4 regions of the Psychrobacillus sp. NPDC096623 genome follow, and region 4 is predicted to be linked to each of the others. Evidence: riboswitches for the same ligand, from Rfam matches in the RefSeq annotation. Region 4 holds a riboswitch; each other region holds the start of a gene.
The links. A riboswitch is a leader RNA that binds a small molecule or an ion and turns the genes downstream of it on or off. The one in region 4 is predicted to bind S-adenosylmethionine.
Positions count from the first base shown of each region.

Region 1: it holds a riboswitch for S-adenosylmethionine, as region 4 does, so the genes downstream of both, mtnK (S-methyl-5-thioribose kinase) here and ACIQX2_RS13105 (acyl-CoA dehydrogenase family protein) in region 4, are expected to answer to the same signal.
Region 2: it holds a riboswitch for S-adenosylmethionine, as region 4 does, so the genes downstream of both, ACIQX2_RS15300 (bifunctional homocysteine S-methyltransferase/methylenetetrahydrofolate reductase) here and ACIQX2_RS13105 (acyl-CoA dehydrogenase family protein) in region 4, are expected to answer to the same signal.
Region 3: it holds a riboswitch for S-adenosylmethionine, as region 4 does, so the genes downstream of both, metK (methionine adenosyltransferase) here and ACIQX2_RS13105 (acyl-CoA dehydrogenase family protein) in region 4, are expected to answer to the same signal.

Region 1 is NZ_JBIWER010000007.1:131,200-135,526, forward strand. It holds gene ACIQX2_RS17015 (sugar ABC transporter substrate-binding protein) at 1-430, opposite strand, end outside; gene mtnA (S-methyl-5-thioribose-1-phosphate isomerase) at 451-1,488, opposite strand; gene mtnK (S-methyl-5-thioribose kinase) at 1,485-2,675, opposite strand; SAM riboswitch class I at 2,751-2,907, opposite strand; SAM riboswitch class I at 3,069-3,173, shown strand; gene mtnW (2,3-diketo-5-methylthiopentyl-1-phosphate enolase) at 3,288-4,327, shown strand, end outside.
Region 2 is NZ_JBIWER010000006.1:29,961-34,287, reverse strand. It holds gene ACIQX2_RS15310 (protoporphyrinogen oxidase) at 1-609, shown strand, start outside; gene ACIQX2_RS15305 (nuclease-related domain-containing protein) at 726-1,673, shown strand; SAM riboswitch class I at 1,897-2,003, shown strand; gene ACIQX2_RS15300 (bifunctional homocysteine S-methyltransferase/methylenetetrahydrofolate reductase) at 2,077-3,936, shown strand; gene metH (methionine synthase) at 3,917-4,327, shown strand, end outside.
Region 3 is NZ_JBIWER010000003.1:485,924-490,250, forward strand. It holds gene ACIQX2_RS11855 (alpha/beta hydrolase) at 1-57, opposite strand, end outside; gene ACIQX2_RS11860 (gamma carbonic anhydrase) at 167-679, shown strand; gene metK (methionine adenosyltransferase) at 861-2,057, opposite strand; SAM riboswitch class I at 2,296-2,411, opposite strand; gene pckA (phosphoenolpyruvate carboxykinase (ATP)) at 2,605-4,191, shown strand.
Region 4 is NZ_JBIWER010000004.1:199,806-204,132, reverse strand. It holds gene ACIQX2_RS13115 (amino acid ABC transporter permease) at 1-156, opposite strand, end outside; gene ACIQX2_RS13110 (transporter substrate-binding domain-containing protein) at 238-1,089, opposite strand; gene ACIQX2_RS13105 (acyl-CoA dehydrogenase family protein) at 1,104-2,276, opposite strand; SAM riboswitch class I at 2,380-2,479, opposite strand; gene ACIQX2_RS13100 (catalase) at 2,641-4,327, shown strand, end outside.

The DNA of each region.
Region 1 (4,327 bases), on a different contig from region 4:
CTCCTTCAACTTCTACTCCCGCATCAAATGCGACAACTGGAATTCCTTTTGAGACTGCATTCTCCACTCCTTGGTTTAATGCTTCCTTTGTACCGTGATCTATTAAAATACCGTCAACTCCTTGATTCACCGCTGCATCCAAATTGGAAGCCATTTTAGCCAAATCACCATCAGAGGTGAATACTGTTACGTTTCCACCAAATTTCTCTACTTGTTCTTTCACACCTTCAATATATTGAGCTGAAAATGTGCCTAAATTTTGTTGCATTACTAATGCAATTTTCTTTCCTGCTAGTGCATTTTCCGAAGTCTCTGCATCTTTACTTGAGTTAGATGACGCTGCTTCCCCATCACCTTTTGGCTGACAAGCAGCTAATAAAACCCCTATTATTAAGATCGTGAATAGTAACCAATACTTATTTGTTCTCATAATCCTTCTCCTTTTTCAACTTAATTGACTAGTTTCGTAGATATATTTTCAATGTAGTCGGGATAAATAATTCCTTTTTCTGTAATAATGGCAGTGATATATTTAGATGGTGTCACATCAAAAGCTGGATTAAACACCTTCGTGTCCATTGGTGCAATAGCCTTGCCATTAATATGTGTAATTTCCTCTGCTTTCCTCTCCTCAATTGGAATTTCCGCACCATCGTTTATAGACAAATCGAATGTAGAGGATGGTGCAGCCACATAAAATGGAATTGAATTTACGGAAGCTAGAATAGCCAAGTTCAGAGTTCCTATCTTATTTGCGGTATCACCATTTTTTGCTATCCGGTCCGCTCCGACTATAATTGCCTCGATTCCTTTTGCCCCGATTGTGTGTGCAGCCATACTATCGGTAATTAGTGTCACATCGACACCTGATTGCTGCAGCTCCCACACCGTCAACCTGCCACCTTGAAAGACAGGTCTAGTTTCACATGCGAATACCTCAAACTTTTTGCCGTGTTCCTTCCCTAGATGGAACGGAGATAAAGCAGTACCATACTTTGCAGTGGCAATCGAACCTGCATTGCAAATAGTCATTACCTTCGTTTTATCTTCCAGTAAAGTAAGGGCAAATTCACCAATATTCCGACAGGACTCTTCGTCTTCCTTATGTATTTTCCTTGCTTCTTCCACTAGTAGCTGCTTTGCACTCGTAACATTATCAACTTGATTTACTACTTTCAACAATCGCTCAAGGGCCCAAACTAAGTTGACAGCAGTTGGTCGAGATTCGCCCAAGTAAGTTGCATCTTTTTTTAATGTTTCTAGAAAATCTTTCATCGAATTTGTTTTATAATTTTGTGCCTCCAGAGCTAATCCATATGCCGCCGTAATTCCAATAGCAGGAGCACCCCGGACTTTCAGAGTAATAATTGCATCATAAACGTCTTTAAGTGTTTCTATTTTTAAATAGACAATTTCATGTGGAAGCTTCTGCTGATCTAAGAGTACTAACTGCTTATCTTCCCATTTAATCGATAATGGTATAGTCATTGTTGAATTTCTCCTAATAACTCAATTACCGCATCGATTGAGTCTATTTGATTACGTCTAACTATTAGTAATTCTCCGGCATTAAGCGTTTGTTTTTTTAGTAAAATTCGTTGCTCTTGGTTTACAATGCTATCTAAGTCTTTGACATGTGCCAATCCAATTGTTCTACGAATAAGTTCACACCCTGCAAAACCTAATGAATCATGAAATATTTTTTCCAATACAAATGCATCATAGCCTTCTATATCCTTAAAGGAATCGAATTCACTCTGTTTCAAAAAATCTGAAAATTTGGTCGAGAAAATAAGCCATGTGTTTTGTATATGATCGTTAATAACCTCACGTTGTTCGCCTTCTCTTGTAATGGATTGAACGATTAAATTTCCCAAAAACAAGCCTATATCAAATCCAATAGGACCATAAAAAGCAAACTCTGGATCGATTACTTTTGTTTCTTCTTCACTTGCAAATATACTTCCCGTATGAAGATCTCCATGCAGTAAAGCCTCTGCCTCTGTCAAAAAGCTTCGTTTTAGTTTTGCCACTTCGAGCTTTAATAAATGGTTATTCCAGATAGCCTCGACCTCTGCTTGTAATGCAGGTTCAAAATCATTTGTTTCATGATCAAAAAAAGGATCCGTAAAGATTAAGTCTTCTGTGATCTTACACAATTCTGGATTAGAAAACTCTACAACAAGCGCCTTTTTTTCAAAGGGGTGAAGTGCAAAATCAGAAGTATTAAAAAGTGTTAATGCTAGATATTCTCCAATATCGGTTGATAATTTAGGATATGATTCACCTTTTATCAAACCCTCCCGTACTATTTGAAGATGTGACAAATCTTCCATTACCGTTATAGCTAAATCTTCATCTGCTGCATAGACTTTGGGAACAAGACCAACTGCATATTCTCCATGTTTTTGTAAGGCAGTTGCTTCAATCTTTGCCCTTTTCAGCGTAAGTGGCCAACTTTCTCCAACGACCTTTGCATAGGGTAGTGCCTGTTTAATAATAATTCCTCGTTTACTCACTTGATCCGTTATATGGAATACATAGTTTAAGTTTCCATCGCCAATCTCTTTGCAAACTAATGGAGCTTCGTTTGAGAACAAGGATAATTCCTTTGCCAGTGAAATTGCCGTTTCTTCCGTTAATGATTCGTATTGTTTTGTAGTTACTACCGCCATTACTTTCTCCCTTTCATTTACAAAAATAAAAAACCTCTTTCAAAAGAAAGAGGTTTAGAATAAGAGATTCTGAACCTCTTATCTCTCAGAAAGTAAACTTTCTGATGGAATTAGCACCGTGCCTTACGGAATTTTACATTCCGGCGCATAAAGCGCCCCGTCTCACAACGGTATTACGGTCGGTTGCTGGGCTTCATAGGGCCATTATCCCTCCGCCTGCTCTTGATAAGAGTACGTTACAACTATTTACGATTGATTAGAATCCTAGCATATTAGAAAAAGTTATGTCAACTGTTTTTTTGAATAAAAATAAATTTAAATTTTCTTATTGACAGAATTTTTATACCATGGAATAATCAATATTATTTATTAAATACTTTAACCGAATATTTTTTCTTATTTAGAGCAGGTGGAGGGACAAGCCCTATGATACCCGGCAACCGATTCAATTTTGAACACGGTGCTAATTCTTGCAGCTAACAAGCTGAGAAATAAGAAGTTGTTAGACTATTAACCTCTTCTTATTTGAAGAGGTTTTTTTAATGTCATCTGTCCAGCGCTAGTCAGGGCTTGCATAGGCGCTTGTGCATTTATAAGTCAGGAGTGAAATAAATGAGCGGAGTTACTGCACACTATCAACTATATGGAAAAGCTGGATCGTTTGAAAGAAAGGCGAAAGATATTGCACTTGGTTTGACTATTGGTTCTTGGACCACTTTAGCCTTGTTAGAACAGGAGCAGCTAAAAAAACATAAAGGAACTGTACTATCCGTTACGGAATTTAAGGATATACTTCACCCAATTAATCCTGAAAAGGTGAAAGGTGAAATTAAAATATTCTACCCTGCAGCAAACTTTTCGGCTGATATACCTGCAATTTTAACTACAGTCTTCGGCAAACTATCCTTAGATGGTGAAATAAAACTATTAGATTTAGAATTCGATTCAAGTCTATTGTCCAGTTTCCCAGGACCTCGCTTCGGCATTCAAGGCATTCGAGAAAGATTAGGTGTTTTTGAACGTCCGCTTGTCATGAGTATATTCAAAGGGGTCATTGGGAGAGATATCGAATTTTTAGCCGAACAGCTTAGACAACAAGCGCTTGGTGGAGTTGATCTTGTAAAAGACGATGAGATACTATTTGAAAATCCTCTAACTACTTTTGAAAAGCGTATATCTGCTGGTCGAGAAGTGCTAAATCAGGTGTATGAAGAAACCGGACACCGTACGCTATATGCAGTAAATTTATCTGGACGTACTTTCAAATTAAAGGACAAGGCTAAAAAAGCGCGAGAACTTGGAGCAGATGCACTTTTATTTAATGTTCATGCTTACGGATTAGATGTTCTTCAGGAGCTAGCAGAAGACGATGAAATTCAATTGCCACTCATGGCTCATCCCGCTTATAGTGGAGCATTTACTTCTTCCGCATTTTATGGAGTTTCAACGCCATTAGTTCTTGGAAAACTCACTCGATATGCGGGGGCAGACTTCTCGTTATTCCCTTCTCCTTATGGTAGTGTTGCACTTGAAAAGTCTATAGCTCTTTCTCTAGGCGAAGAACTAACAAAAAACAGTAACGTTAAACAAAGCTTTCCAGTACCATCTGCCGGCATTCATCCTGGTCTCGTACCACTATTAATGAATGACTA
Region 2 (4,327 bases), on a different contig from region 4:
GCTAATGGAGAAATGATTGAAGCAGATAGTGTAGTGCTCGCTGCACCTCATCAAGTGGCGCAGGAAATTCTTCAGGATGACCAGTTGGATACTGATTTCGACAAGCTTAAAAATTCATCCCTTATTAGCATCTACCTCGGCTTTGATATTCCAGATGAACAGCTTCCAGCAGAAGGCACCGGTTTTATCGTCTCTGAAAATAGCGATGTGAAATGTAATGCTTGCACTTGGACAAGTCGTAAATGGACACACACCTCTAAGGACAATCAATTGCTTGTTCGAATGTTCTATAAGAGCGCAAGTCCAGCCTTTGAAAGTATGAAAAATATGACTGAAGAAGAGCTGGTAGAAGTTGCCCTCCAAGATATTGAAATGAGCATGAAATTAACGGGCAAGCCTCATGTAATAGAAGTAACAAAATGGAACGATCAAATGCCGAATTATCATCTCGCACATGGAGGGGCGATTCAATCATTAACAGCTAAAATGGCAAATTCAATGCCAAACGTATTGCTTGCAGGCTGTTCTTATTATGGAGTTGGAATTGTCGCTTGTATCAAGAACGGTAAAGAAACAGCAGAAAATATAATCAATTCAATAGTTGAGTAAGTTTCCGGGCCAAAATTCAATTTTGGCCTTTTTTTTATGGGGAAAATGGAATAGTCGGTTATTTAGTAAAATTTACATTTTCTTTAGTTGTGATACGATGCGGGTGGAGGTGATTTGTGCTGAGAGATATGGATTCACGAGAATACAATTTAATTGGTCTCCAAATGTTAGGGAAACGTTTAAATGAAACACATCCGCAAAAGGAAATAATTATTGCAAAAGCAAAGGCCGCAAAAGCTGGTTTGCATGGAGAACGTAAAATAAGTGAAGTGTTTGAAAAATATACATTTCCTTTTGAATACCTTCTGGTAGAAAACATTGGATTGAATTCAAATGGTTACTTTCAAATGGATGCAATTTTTCTTACTCCCTATTTTTTGGTGATTCTAGAAAGTAAAAATATAAACGGAAAGTTATTTTTCAAACAAAATCCTGCAATGTTAGAGAGGGAAACAGCCGAAGGAAAAATCGATGTTTTTGAAAGTCCAGAAATTCAATTATCAAGAAATATTTATTTACTTCAAGAATGGCTTGGTAAACAAGTAATGACTATCCCAATACACGGAGTGATTGTTCTGAGCAATCCGAAAGTGAGAGTAATAGAACCCCCGAAAAAACATAGTGCTATTCTTCCACAAACTATCCCAGTCTACTTACGAAATCTTCCTCGTGAAAATGTATATTTTGATTCGGGTGATATGGAGAAATTTTGCAGTCAAATAAAAGTCGGTCAACAAGCCTATATTCCCTTTCCAATGTGTGTACGCTGGGGAATTAATCCTGAAGACCTGCGGAGTGGAGTCTGCTGTGAAAACTGCAATTTTCATGGAATGATAAAAAGAAAAAGTGGTTGGATTTGCCCTAGCTGTGGTCATTTCGATAAGTTTGCACATGAAAAAGCTATTAGAGATTGGTTTATGCTAATTAGTGATACTATAACGAACAAACAATGTAGAACATTTCTCCATTTAGAATCAAGCGAGATCGCACATAGACTTTTGCAATCAATGAATCTAATCCAGACAGGAACTTCAAGAAATAGAAAGTATAAGTGGGTTTGGTGAAAGAAACACCTGAAAGTTTGTTAGAATCACCTGAATGTAGAAGAGAATCACCAGAATGTACTCAAGAATCGCCGGAATGTCCAATAGAATCACCCGAAAGAACCAAAAAATCACCGGAATCGCCCCCGCCATCCCCAAAAAATCAATAGAAAATTCAAAACACTCTTGACGCTTTAGTTGAATAAAGGTACGATATGTCTAATTAGAAAATTGAATAATGAAATTCTTATCAAGAGAAGCCGAGGGACTGGCCCTACGACGCTTCAGCAACCAGCCATATTGGTCAGGTGCTAAATCCAGCAGACTTTGCAAAAGTTTGGTAGATGAGAAGGTAGTATCTTGCATACACGTAAAGCCTTCTTTTTATAGAAGGCTTTTTTATATGGGAAAGGATGGATACAGGATGGGTTTATTAGAAAAATTGGAGACGTCAATATTGACGGCCGATGGAGCGATGGGAACACTACTTTATTCGTACGGTATTGACTATTGCAATGAGGAACTAAATATTCAGAAGCCGGAAATTATTGAGAAGATTCATCAGGACTATATTGTGGCTGGAGCAGATATTATTCAAACGAATACATATGGGGCGAATGCCATTAAACTGGCGCGCTACGGATTAGAAAATCAAGTAAAAGAAATAAATGAAGCGGCCATCCAAATTGCGAAAAGAGCTGCAGCACCGGGCAATCAATTTGTCCTCGGGACGATTGGAGGTATTCGTGGGATACGAAAAAGTGATGCCACACTCCAAGAAATTATCCATTCACTTGACCAGCAGGCACTCAACTTATTAGCCGGTGATCCAGATGGTCTATTACTCGAAACCTATTATGATTTGGAAGAATTAAAGACTACTGTGACTCATCTTCGTACACTAACGGATATCCCAATCATTGCCCAAGTATCTATGCATGATCCTGGTATTTTGCAAAATGGCTTATCGCTGAATGATGCACTACATCAGCTAGAAGCAATTGGAGCGAACATTGTGGGAGTCAACTGTCGACTCGGTCCCCATCATACCATTCAAGCGTTTGAGGGAGTAAAGCTTCCGGAAAAAGCATTCCTATCAGCTTATCCCAATGCCAGTCTGCTTGATATAGATGAAGGAAGAATTGTCTATGAGTCTGATGCAGATTATTTTGGGAAGGCTGCGTTATATTTGAGGGATGCAGGGGTCCGATTAATAGGAGGTTGCTGTGGGACGACACCAAAGCATATTGAAGCAGTGAAAAAACATATTGGTCATTTAGCGCCTATTACAAATAAAGTAGTAACGAAGAAAAAGCCGATCATTATTCAAGATGCCAAGCCGACTAACACAAAACCGTTACATGAAAAGGCGAAGACAGAACGAACGATTATCGTAGAATTAGATACCCCTCGTCACCTTGATACAACTACCTTTATGGAAGGGGCGGAAAAGCTATATGCGGCTGGAATTGATGCAGTGACGATGGCAGATAATTCACTGGCTTCTCCACGAATTAGCAATATGGCAATGGGTTCGATGTTAAAGTATGAAAATAATATCCGTCCACTTGCACATATTACATGCCGTGACCGTAATTTAATCGGTCTCCAATCTCATCTTATGGGACTGGATGCACTTGGCATTCATGATATTCTTGCGGTAACTGGAGATCCAACCAAAATCGGTGATTTCCCAGGTGCCACGAGTGTTTATGATGTATCTAGTTTAGAGCTACTTCAGCTGATCAAACAATTAAACGAAGGAATTTCTTTCTCAGGAAAGTCACTTCGTAAAAAAGCGAACTTCTCTGTAGCCGCTGCATTTAATCCAAATGTTCGTGTGCTTGATCGTGCAGTTAAGCGACTTGAGAAGAAAATTGAATGTGGAGCAGATTATTTTATCACTCAGCCTGTTTATTCAAAAGAAAAAATGCATGAAATATATGAAGCCACAAAACATTTATCGACGCCAATTTTTATCGGAATTATGCCACTAACTAATAGTCGGAATTCTGAATTCCTTCATAATGAAGTGCCCGGAATCAAGTTGTCCGAGGAAGTACTGGAGCGGATGCGTTTATGTGGGGAGGATAGAGAGCGTGCTACTGCAGAAGGTATTCAGATTTCGAAGGAACTAATCGATACTGCAGCGGAACTATTTAACGGAATTTATATTATTACACCATTTTTCCGATATGACATGTCCCTTGAGTTAATTCATTATATTCAAGAAATTGATCGTAAGAAAGAGAGAGAATTCAGCTATGTCCAAACATCTAATTGAGCAACAACTCCAAGAGAGAATATTAATAATTGATGGTGCAATGGGAACGATGATTCAAAATGCGGATCTTAGTCCTGAGGATTTCGGAGGAGAAGAATACGACGGCTGTAATGAGTATTTAAATATCATCAAACCGGATGTGATTGAACATGTCCACCGTGCATATTTAGAGGCTGGAGCAGATATCATTTGTACGAATACTTTTGGTGGCACTCCAGTAGTGTTAAATGAATATGATCTTGGTGATCAGGCGCATGATATTAACTTTCGTGCTGCCAAGCTTGCAAAGGTCTGTGCAGAGGAATATTCTACGTCTGATTGGCCGCGGTTTGTAGCAGGGGCGGTGGGACCAACGACCAAAACGTTGTCAGTCACTGGTGGTATTACATTT
Region 3 (4,327 bases), on a different contig from region 4:
ACTATGAACAATAACGATCACTGCTTTAGGCTTTCCTTCTGTTTCCCATTTCCACATTTAAACAAACCTCTTTTCTTTCCTTGCAATTTCATGGTATTTCGTTTCTTTCGTGGTGTTTGTCTGATACGATTAATTATATTCTAACTTCAAAAGGAGCGGTTGCAAAATGATTTACCCCTACAAAGATAAAACTCCCATTATTGACGCCTCAGCTTTTATAGCTGATTATGTCACAATAACAGGTGATGTGACAATCGGTCCAGAGACTACAATTTGGTTTAATACGGTAATTAGAGGTGATGTTGCTCCTACTATTATTGGAAGTAAGGTTAGTATACAGGATTTAAGCTGTTTACATCAAAGCCCAAACAAAGCTCTAATAATAGAAGATGAAGTGACTATAGGACATCAAGTGACGTTACATAGCTGTATAATACGTAAAGGTGCATTGATAGGAATGGGGTCAATTATTTTAGATGGTGCCGAAATTGGGGAAGGTGCATTTATTGGAGCCGGAAGTCTTGTACCACCTGGTAAAAAAATACCTCCAAATTCATTAGCACTAGGGAGCCCTGCAAAAGTCGTACGAGACCTAAATGACGAGGATAAAGCGGATGTTCAAAGAATTATCCGAGAATATGTAGAAAAAGGACAATATTATAAATCGCTTCAGAAGTAAATAATCGTACCGTTTGTTTGTGTGGATTGATTGATTTTCGTCTTGGTCGATCGATTTTGCACCTGATTGAGTGATTATTAGCTCTTATCGATCGATTCAATGTCATCATTGATCGTTCGCTTAATATTCACCATTGAAAAAAGGCTTTCCGTCATAGGAAAGCCTTTTTTGTTCATACTACTTATAATCCAGCCATTTGTTTTAATTCTGCAGCTTTGTCTGTTTGTTCCCATGGTACATCAATGTCTGTACGACCAAAATGACCATAAGCAGCTGTTTGTTTGTATATTGGACGGCGAAGGTCTAGCATTTTAATAATTCCTGCTGGACGTAGGTCGAATAGTTCGCGAATATACGAAACTAATTCAACTTCTTCTACCTTACCAGTACCAAATGTTTCAACAGCGATAGAAACTGGCTTAGCAACACCAATTGCATAAGCAAGTTGTACTTCACAACGATCTGCAAGACCAGCAGCAACAATGTTTTTAGCAACATAGCGTGCAGCATAGGCAGCAGAACGGTCTACTTTTGTTGGATCTTTGCCCGAGAAAGCTCCCCCACCATGACGTGCATATCCACCGTACGTATCTACGATGATTTTACGTCCTGTTAAACCAGCATCTCCCTGTGGTCCACCAATAACAAAGCGTCCTGTTGGGTTGATAAAGTATTTTGTATTTTCATCTATTAAATTTGCAGGAACAATCGGATTGATCACCACTTCTTTAATATCTTTTTGAATTTGTTCTAACGTAATTTCTGGATGGTGCTGAGTTGAAATAACAATTGTATCAATATGAACCGGGTTATTATTCTCATCATATTCTACAGTTACTTGTGTTTTACCATCTGGACGAAGATAGTCTAACGTCTCATCTTTACGAACTTGAGCTAATCGATGAGACAATTTATGCGCTAAACTGATTGGTAGCGGCATAAGTTCAGGTGTTTCATTACAAGCGTAGCCGAACATTAAACCTTGGTCTCCTGCTCCGATTGCTTCAATGTCAGAATCGCTCATGGAGCCTTCTCTAGCTTCTAAAGCTTGGTCCACACCTTGTGCAATATCAGCTGATTGTTCATCGATTGAAGTAAGCACAGCAGAAGTTTCTGAATCGAAACCATACTTAGCACGTGTATAGCCAATATCTTTTATAGTAGAACGAACTACTTTAGGAATATCTACATAAGTAGATGTTGTAATTTCTCCAGCAACTAATACTAGTCCTGTCGTAACACTCGTTTCACAAGCTACACGAGCATTTGGGTCTTCTGCTAAAATTGCATCTAGAATTGCATCGGAGATTTGATCACAGATTTTATCTGGATGACCCTCTGTTACTGATTCTGATGTAAATAATCGACGTTGTGTCATAGATTATTCCTCCTATATCCTGCGAGATTTCTCTCAAGAATTGATACGGTACTCATTCCCATGTCAAGCCATTCAAAATTCCATGCACTTTTAAAAGATATGATTTTTTGTGCATTGAAGTTAACTTGAAGCCGTTTCGGACTTGGCACACAAGGATAAAGGGCGATGTTCAATAAAAAAGCCCCTCACTCACGTAAATATACATGAGGAAAGGCATTAATATCATAAGCACCTTTCACTCTTATCAATCAAGGAATTTCACCTTGTCTCAGGTTTGGCACCTTTGTAATAATAAAAAATTACAGGTTGCCGGGTTTCATAGGGCCTGACCCCTCCACCAGCTCGGGATAAGAGTATCCGTTCAATTTATCATCATACGTAAGTCTGTAAAAGATGTCAACTATTTTTGTTTGTATTTTATACACAAAAGAAAAATTTTAAAGTAATTAGTATAGACTATTCACTCCAATGTGTTATACTAATTCACATATCTAGTAAAACTTCTTCTTTTTTAGAGGAAATATAAAAAAAGGATGGTATATTCAACATGAATTCAATCGATACTGTGAGTGAACTGAAAGAATTGTTAGCAGGTAATAACGTTAGCAGCCAATTGTCAGTGCCACAACTAGTGGAAAAAGCTACAACAAGAGGAGAAGCTGTTCTAACTTCTACTGGTGCAGTTAAAGCCGAAACAGGTAAATATACTGGCCGCTCTCCACAAGATAAGTATATAGTAGATGAAGCTATTTCAAAAGACAAAATCGATTGGGGCTCAGTAAACCAACCAATTTCTTCTGACGTTTTTGATGCATTATATAAAAAAATGACTGATTTCTTAAATAAGCAAGACGAAATCTTCGAATTTAAAGGATATGCAGGAGCAGATAAAGAATCTCGTCTAGGTATTCAAGTTATTAATGAATACGCTTGGCATAATCTTTTTGCTCATCAACTATTTATCCGTCCGACACAGGAAGAACTTGCAACACATACAACTGACTTCACTATACTTTCTGCACCTAACTTTAAAGCAGATCCAGCAGTAGATGGAACTAGTTCAGAAACGTTTATCATCGTATCTATGGAAAAACGCACGGTATTAATCGGTGGTACTGAGTATGCTGGTGAGATGAAAAAATCCATTTTCTCTATTATGAACTACTTATTGCCAGAACAAGACATTTTACCAATGCACTGCTCAGCAAATGTTGGGGATGATGGGGACGTTGCTTTGTTCTTCGGTTTGTCTGGAACAGGAAAAACGACTCTTTCTGCGGATGCAGGACGCAAATTAATCGGGGATGACGAGCACGGCTGGTCAGATAACGGTGTATTTAATATCGAAGGTGGTTGTTACGCGAAATGTATCGACCTAACGCGAGAAAATGAGCCCCAAATCTGGGATGCTATCACTTTCGGAACTGTATTAGAAAACGTTGTAGTAGATGCGGAAACACGCGTTGCTAACTATGCGGATAACTCATTAACAGAAAATACACGTGCTGCTTATCCAATTCAATATATCGATAATATTGTAGACCCATCTGTAGCAGGTCATCCAAATACAATAATATTCTTAACTGCTGATGCATTTGGCGTATTGCCTCCGATCAGTAAACTAACGAAAGAACAAGCAATGTACCATTTCTTAAGTGGATTTACATCGAAACTTGCTGGAACTGAGCGTGGAGTAACTTCTCCTCAACCAGTATTCTCTACTTGCTTTGGCTCACCTTTCTTACCATTGCATGCAACGGTATATGCAGAAATGCTTGGGAAGAAAATTGACGAACACGGCGCACAAGTATTCTTAGTAAACACTGGTTGGACTGGTGGAGAATACGGTGTAGGTAACCGCATGAAGCTTTCATACACACGTACAATGGTTCGTGCAGCAATTGATGGCAAACTAAACAATGTTGAAACAGCAACAGATGCAGTATTTGGTTTAGCGATTCCGACAGAAGTAGAAGGCGTTCCTTCAGAGGTACTAATTCCGCGTAATGCTTGGGAAGATAAAGAGGCATATGATCAAAAGGCAGCTGAGCTAGCTCAATCATTCCGTGAAAACTTTAAAAAGTTCGGAACAGTTTCAGAAGACATTTCGGTTCAAGGTGGACCATTATCTTAATAAAGTAAACATCAAAAGAGCCAAATTCTATTGAATTTGGCTCTTTTTAATAATTGTTTATTAAAATATATGATTATAGTATTACACCAGCAAAGCTTCCCCTCAATGCTTGCTTAGCCTACAGGAAATTCAACCC
Region 4 (4,327 bases):
AATTTTACTCTTCCCAAGTTTCATCACCGCAAGGATTAATCCGAAAAAAGTCCCGAAAATAATAGACAAACCCGCAACCATAAAAGTTACTTTTAAAAACGGAAGCAATACTGGTAGCGAATTCCAAATGTACGATATATCAAAATATTTTTCCATATTACGCATTTTCCCCCTATAAAATTTTGAAAGGCTGCCTGCGCGTCCTACGCTAGGCAGCCTCTATAGGAAACATATCTGTTATCTTTCTACCTTGTCTAACACTTCAAAAAGGTCCCTACCGTAGAACTCATTGCTAAGTTCGTTCGTTTTCTTATCTTCTTGTAATTGTTTAATAGCTTTGTCGAATGCATCTGCAAACTCTTGCTCTTTTTTGTTGAATAATGGCCATGTCTTAATAACAGCAAATTCATTGTAAACTACTTCATCTTTTAAGTTGTAGTAAGGGCCAGCCTCATCTAATACTTGTTTTTGGAATGGTCCTTCAATAATGACACCACCGTCTACACGACCTTCATTTACCCATTGAACTACATCCACTGTAAATGCATCTCCAGCATCTAGTTTAACTGGATTGTCTGGGTTTGCTTTGTTATATTCATCAATTACTGTGTACTGTGCATTATTTGCTGCAATCGGTGCTAATGAGAAACCGGCAGATGCAAAATCCTCTAATGATTTAATATGCTCATTCTCTTTTTTCAATACGAGACCTGCGCTACTTAATCCTAAAAATTCCTTAGGGTAAATAAACTTTTCAGTGCGTTCTTCTGTCCAAAAAGCATTTTTTACACCAACTTGGAATTTACCTTGCTCTACTCCGATTAATAGATCATCACTTGTAGTTCCTACATATTCAAATTCATATTCAGGAAGTAATTCATCCACTAGTTTCATAACCTCTACATCGTAGCCAGTCGCATTACCTTTGTCATCTAACCAAGAAATAGGTTTAGAGGCCATGTCATATGCCACTTTTACCTTGCGAACATCTCCGCCCTCTGATGAAGTAGAAGTCTCTCCAGAACCACAAGCCGCTAAAATCGTAATAGATGCTAACCCAACTGCTGCTAATTTAAAATACTTTTTCATATTCATTCTCCTTATCATTTCTCTAATTTTTTATTTTTATCTTCTTCTAACGCAGAAAGTGCTAGTTTTTTAATTGTCATATCATCCATAGGAGGATTATGGAGTCCTGCACGAACATCTCGGTAGTAACGTTGTAGTGGATTTGTTCGCTGCAAGCTTTTGGCACCAACTAAACGCATGGCTTTATCGACAATAGTAATTGCTGAATTAGTAACGATATGCTTCGCTACGCTTACTTCGTTGGATAATAGTTCTTTAGTAGACTCATTGTCATAGGCAGAAGCAACTCCGTAAATGACTAATCTAGCCTTCGTAAGCTCTAATTCTATTTCTCCGATGAGCTGCTGAACGTTAGGCAACTGAGCAATAGGTCCATTCAGGCTATTCGGTGAATGGGTATTAGCAAAATGGACTGCGTAATCTCTAGCAGCCTGTGCAATTCCGAGATAGGTTGCTGGTATATGTAGTAGCCAACCATTGATCTTCCCACCACTAGCGAATTCTGGGAGCTCTACCAAATACGATTCATGTACAACTACGTTATTTAGTACTAAGTCATTACTACTTGTTCCACGCATCGATACTACATCCCACGTTTCTTCAATAGTAAGACCTTCTGTATCACGTGGAATAAGGAAGAAACCAATTCTTTCTTTTTCTTCAATCCAAGCAGAAGTTAAAAAGTAAGATAGCACAGGGGAAGCGGTAGTAAATATTTTCCGTCCATTTAAAACCCATGTATCTCCATTCTTAATAGCAGTCGTGCCAGGTCTACCTCCACGCGTTGGGCTTCCAGTCTGAGCTTCACTGACAGAACGATTGATGAGAGCACCATTTAATACTTCTACTGCGAAAAATTCTAATTTTTCTTTCGTCCAAAGTTTGTTTTCGTATAGCTCACCAATTACCCCTAAGCTCCAGCCCACAGACAGGGCCGTATTTGCATCAAAGCTGGCAAGTGTTTCTTGTAGAAGAACCATATCGTAAACCGAAAAGCCATTGCCGCCATATGATTCAGGTAGAGTAAGACTTGCATAACCAAGCTTTATCAAATCCTCCACGTTTTCATGCGGGAAAATAGATTGTTCGTCAATTTCCGCGGACTTACTCTTAAATTTATGTTCTAATTCGTATAAACGATTTATCCATTGTCGCTGCTTTTCTGTTTTAATGTATAAATTACTCAAAATTTATCGTCTCCTTGTATTAATTAATCCAATTTGTTAAGTCGGTATTATAAAAAAATAAAAAGCTCTTCACAAAACGAAAAGAGCGATTAGAAGTATTATGTACTTATCTCTCAATTTCTTGCTGGAAGTAGCACCATACCCTAGTGGGGGCGGTTGCTGAAGCATCATCGGACCAGTCCCTTCGCTTCTCTTAATAAGTAGTATGAAGTTGTTAAAATTATCGTACTACTTCATCAGGATGAAGTCAATAGTAATTCATATTATTTCAATCGGAATTAAATGATAGTTTTAAATTTAAGGTTTTTGGAAAGTCATTCTGGGTATCTATAATAGTGAAGAGATAAATAGAGGAGGAGTTTGTTTGGACAAGAAAGTAACTGGAAACAGCAAAGATGAACAATTAGCAGAATTCCGTGTGGACGATCAAGGACAAGCAATGACGACAAATCAAGGATTAAAAGTATCCGAGGATGAGTTTTCTCTAAAAGCAGGAGAACGAGGTCCTACTTTGATAGAAGATTTCCATTTCCGCGAAAAGATGACGCATTTTGACCATGAACGTATACCAGAACGAGTAGTACATGCTAGAGGATATGCGGCTCATGGAGAGTTTGAGTTATATGAATCAGCGAGTGAATTTACAAAAGCGAAATTCTTACAAACACCTGGCACGAAGACCCCAGTTTTTGTAAGATTTTCTACTGTGGCAGGATCCCGGGGATCTGGTGAATTAGCACGGGATGCTCGAGGATTTGCAACGAAGTTTTATACGGAAGAAGGGAATTATGATTTAGTAGGAAACAATATTCCAGTCTTTTTCATTCAAGATGCTATTAAATTCCCAGACTTAATACATGCTTTAAAACCAGAGCCACACAATGAAATTCCACAAGCAGCTACTGCACATGATACGTTTTGGGATTTTGTTGCCAATAATCAGGAGACGGCGCATATGGTGATGTGGGCTATGTCGGACCGTGCGATTCCACGTAGCTTCCGTATGATGGAAGGGTTTGGTGTAAATACATACCGTTTCATTAACGAGGCAGGTAAGTCCCATTTTGTAAAATTTCATTGGAAACCGTTACTTGGTACCCATTCGGTTGTATGGGATGAAGCACAAAAGCTAAATGGGAAAGATCCAGACTTCCATCGTCGTGACCTATATGAGGCGATTGAAAATGGCGATTATCCAGAGTATGAATTTGGAGTCCAACTAATTGCGGAAGAAGATGAATTTAAATTTGATTTTGATATTTTAGATCCTACTAAACTATGGCCAGAAGAAGAAATACCAATAAAAATTTTGGGCAAAATGACATTAAATCGTAACGTAGATAATGTATTTGCCGAAACGGAGCAAGTCGCTTTCCATCCAGGAAGTGTTGTCCCAGGAATTGATTTTTCCAATGACCCACTACTGCAAGGACGATTGTTCTCTTATACAGATACCCAATTAATCCGTCTTGGTGGACCTAATTTTCATGAACTACCGATAAACAGACCAGTTTGCCCTTTCCATAACAACCAACGAGATGGATTTGGCAGACAAACTATTAATGTAGGAAGAGTAAGTTATCATAAAAACTCACTCGCTGGAAATACACCCACACCTGTTAGTGAAGCTGAAGGTGGGTATGCACATTATCAGGAGAAGATAGATGCTCGTAAAGTACGAGCTCGAAGTGAGAGCTTTAAAGACCATTTCTCACAAGCAACGTTATTTTGGAATAGCATGAGTGATCCAGAGAAAGAACATATTATTAATGCATTTAGTTTTGAACTTGGTAAATGTAAAGAATTGACGGTACGTCAACAAGTACTAGAGATGTTTTCGCATGTAGATTTGGATTTAGCAAGTAAGGTCGCGGAAAATTTAGGGCTGGTAGTGCAAGGTGTAAGTACTTCTACTAGTACAAAGTCTTCACCAGCACTGAGTCAGCTGAATACGATTATGACACCACAAACGCGAAAGATTGCCGTCCTAGTGGGAGAAGGGTTTGACGAGAACTTAGCTGAGATTCTAGCAGACTTAAAAGCTGGTGGGA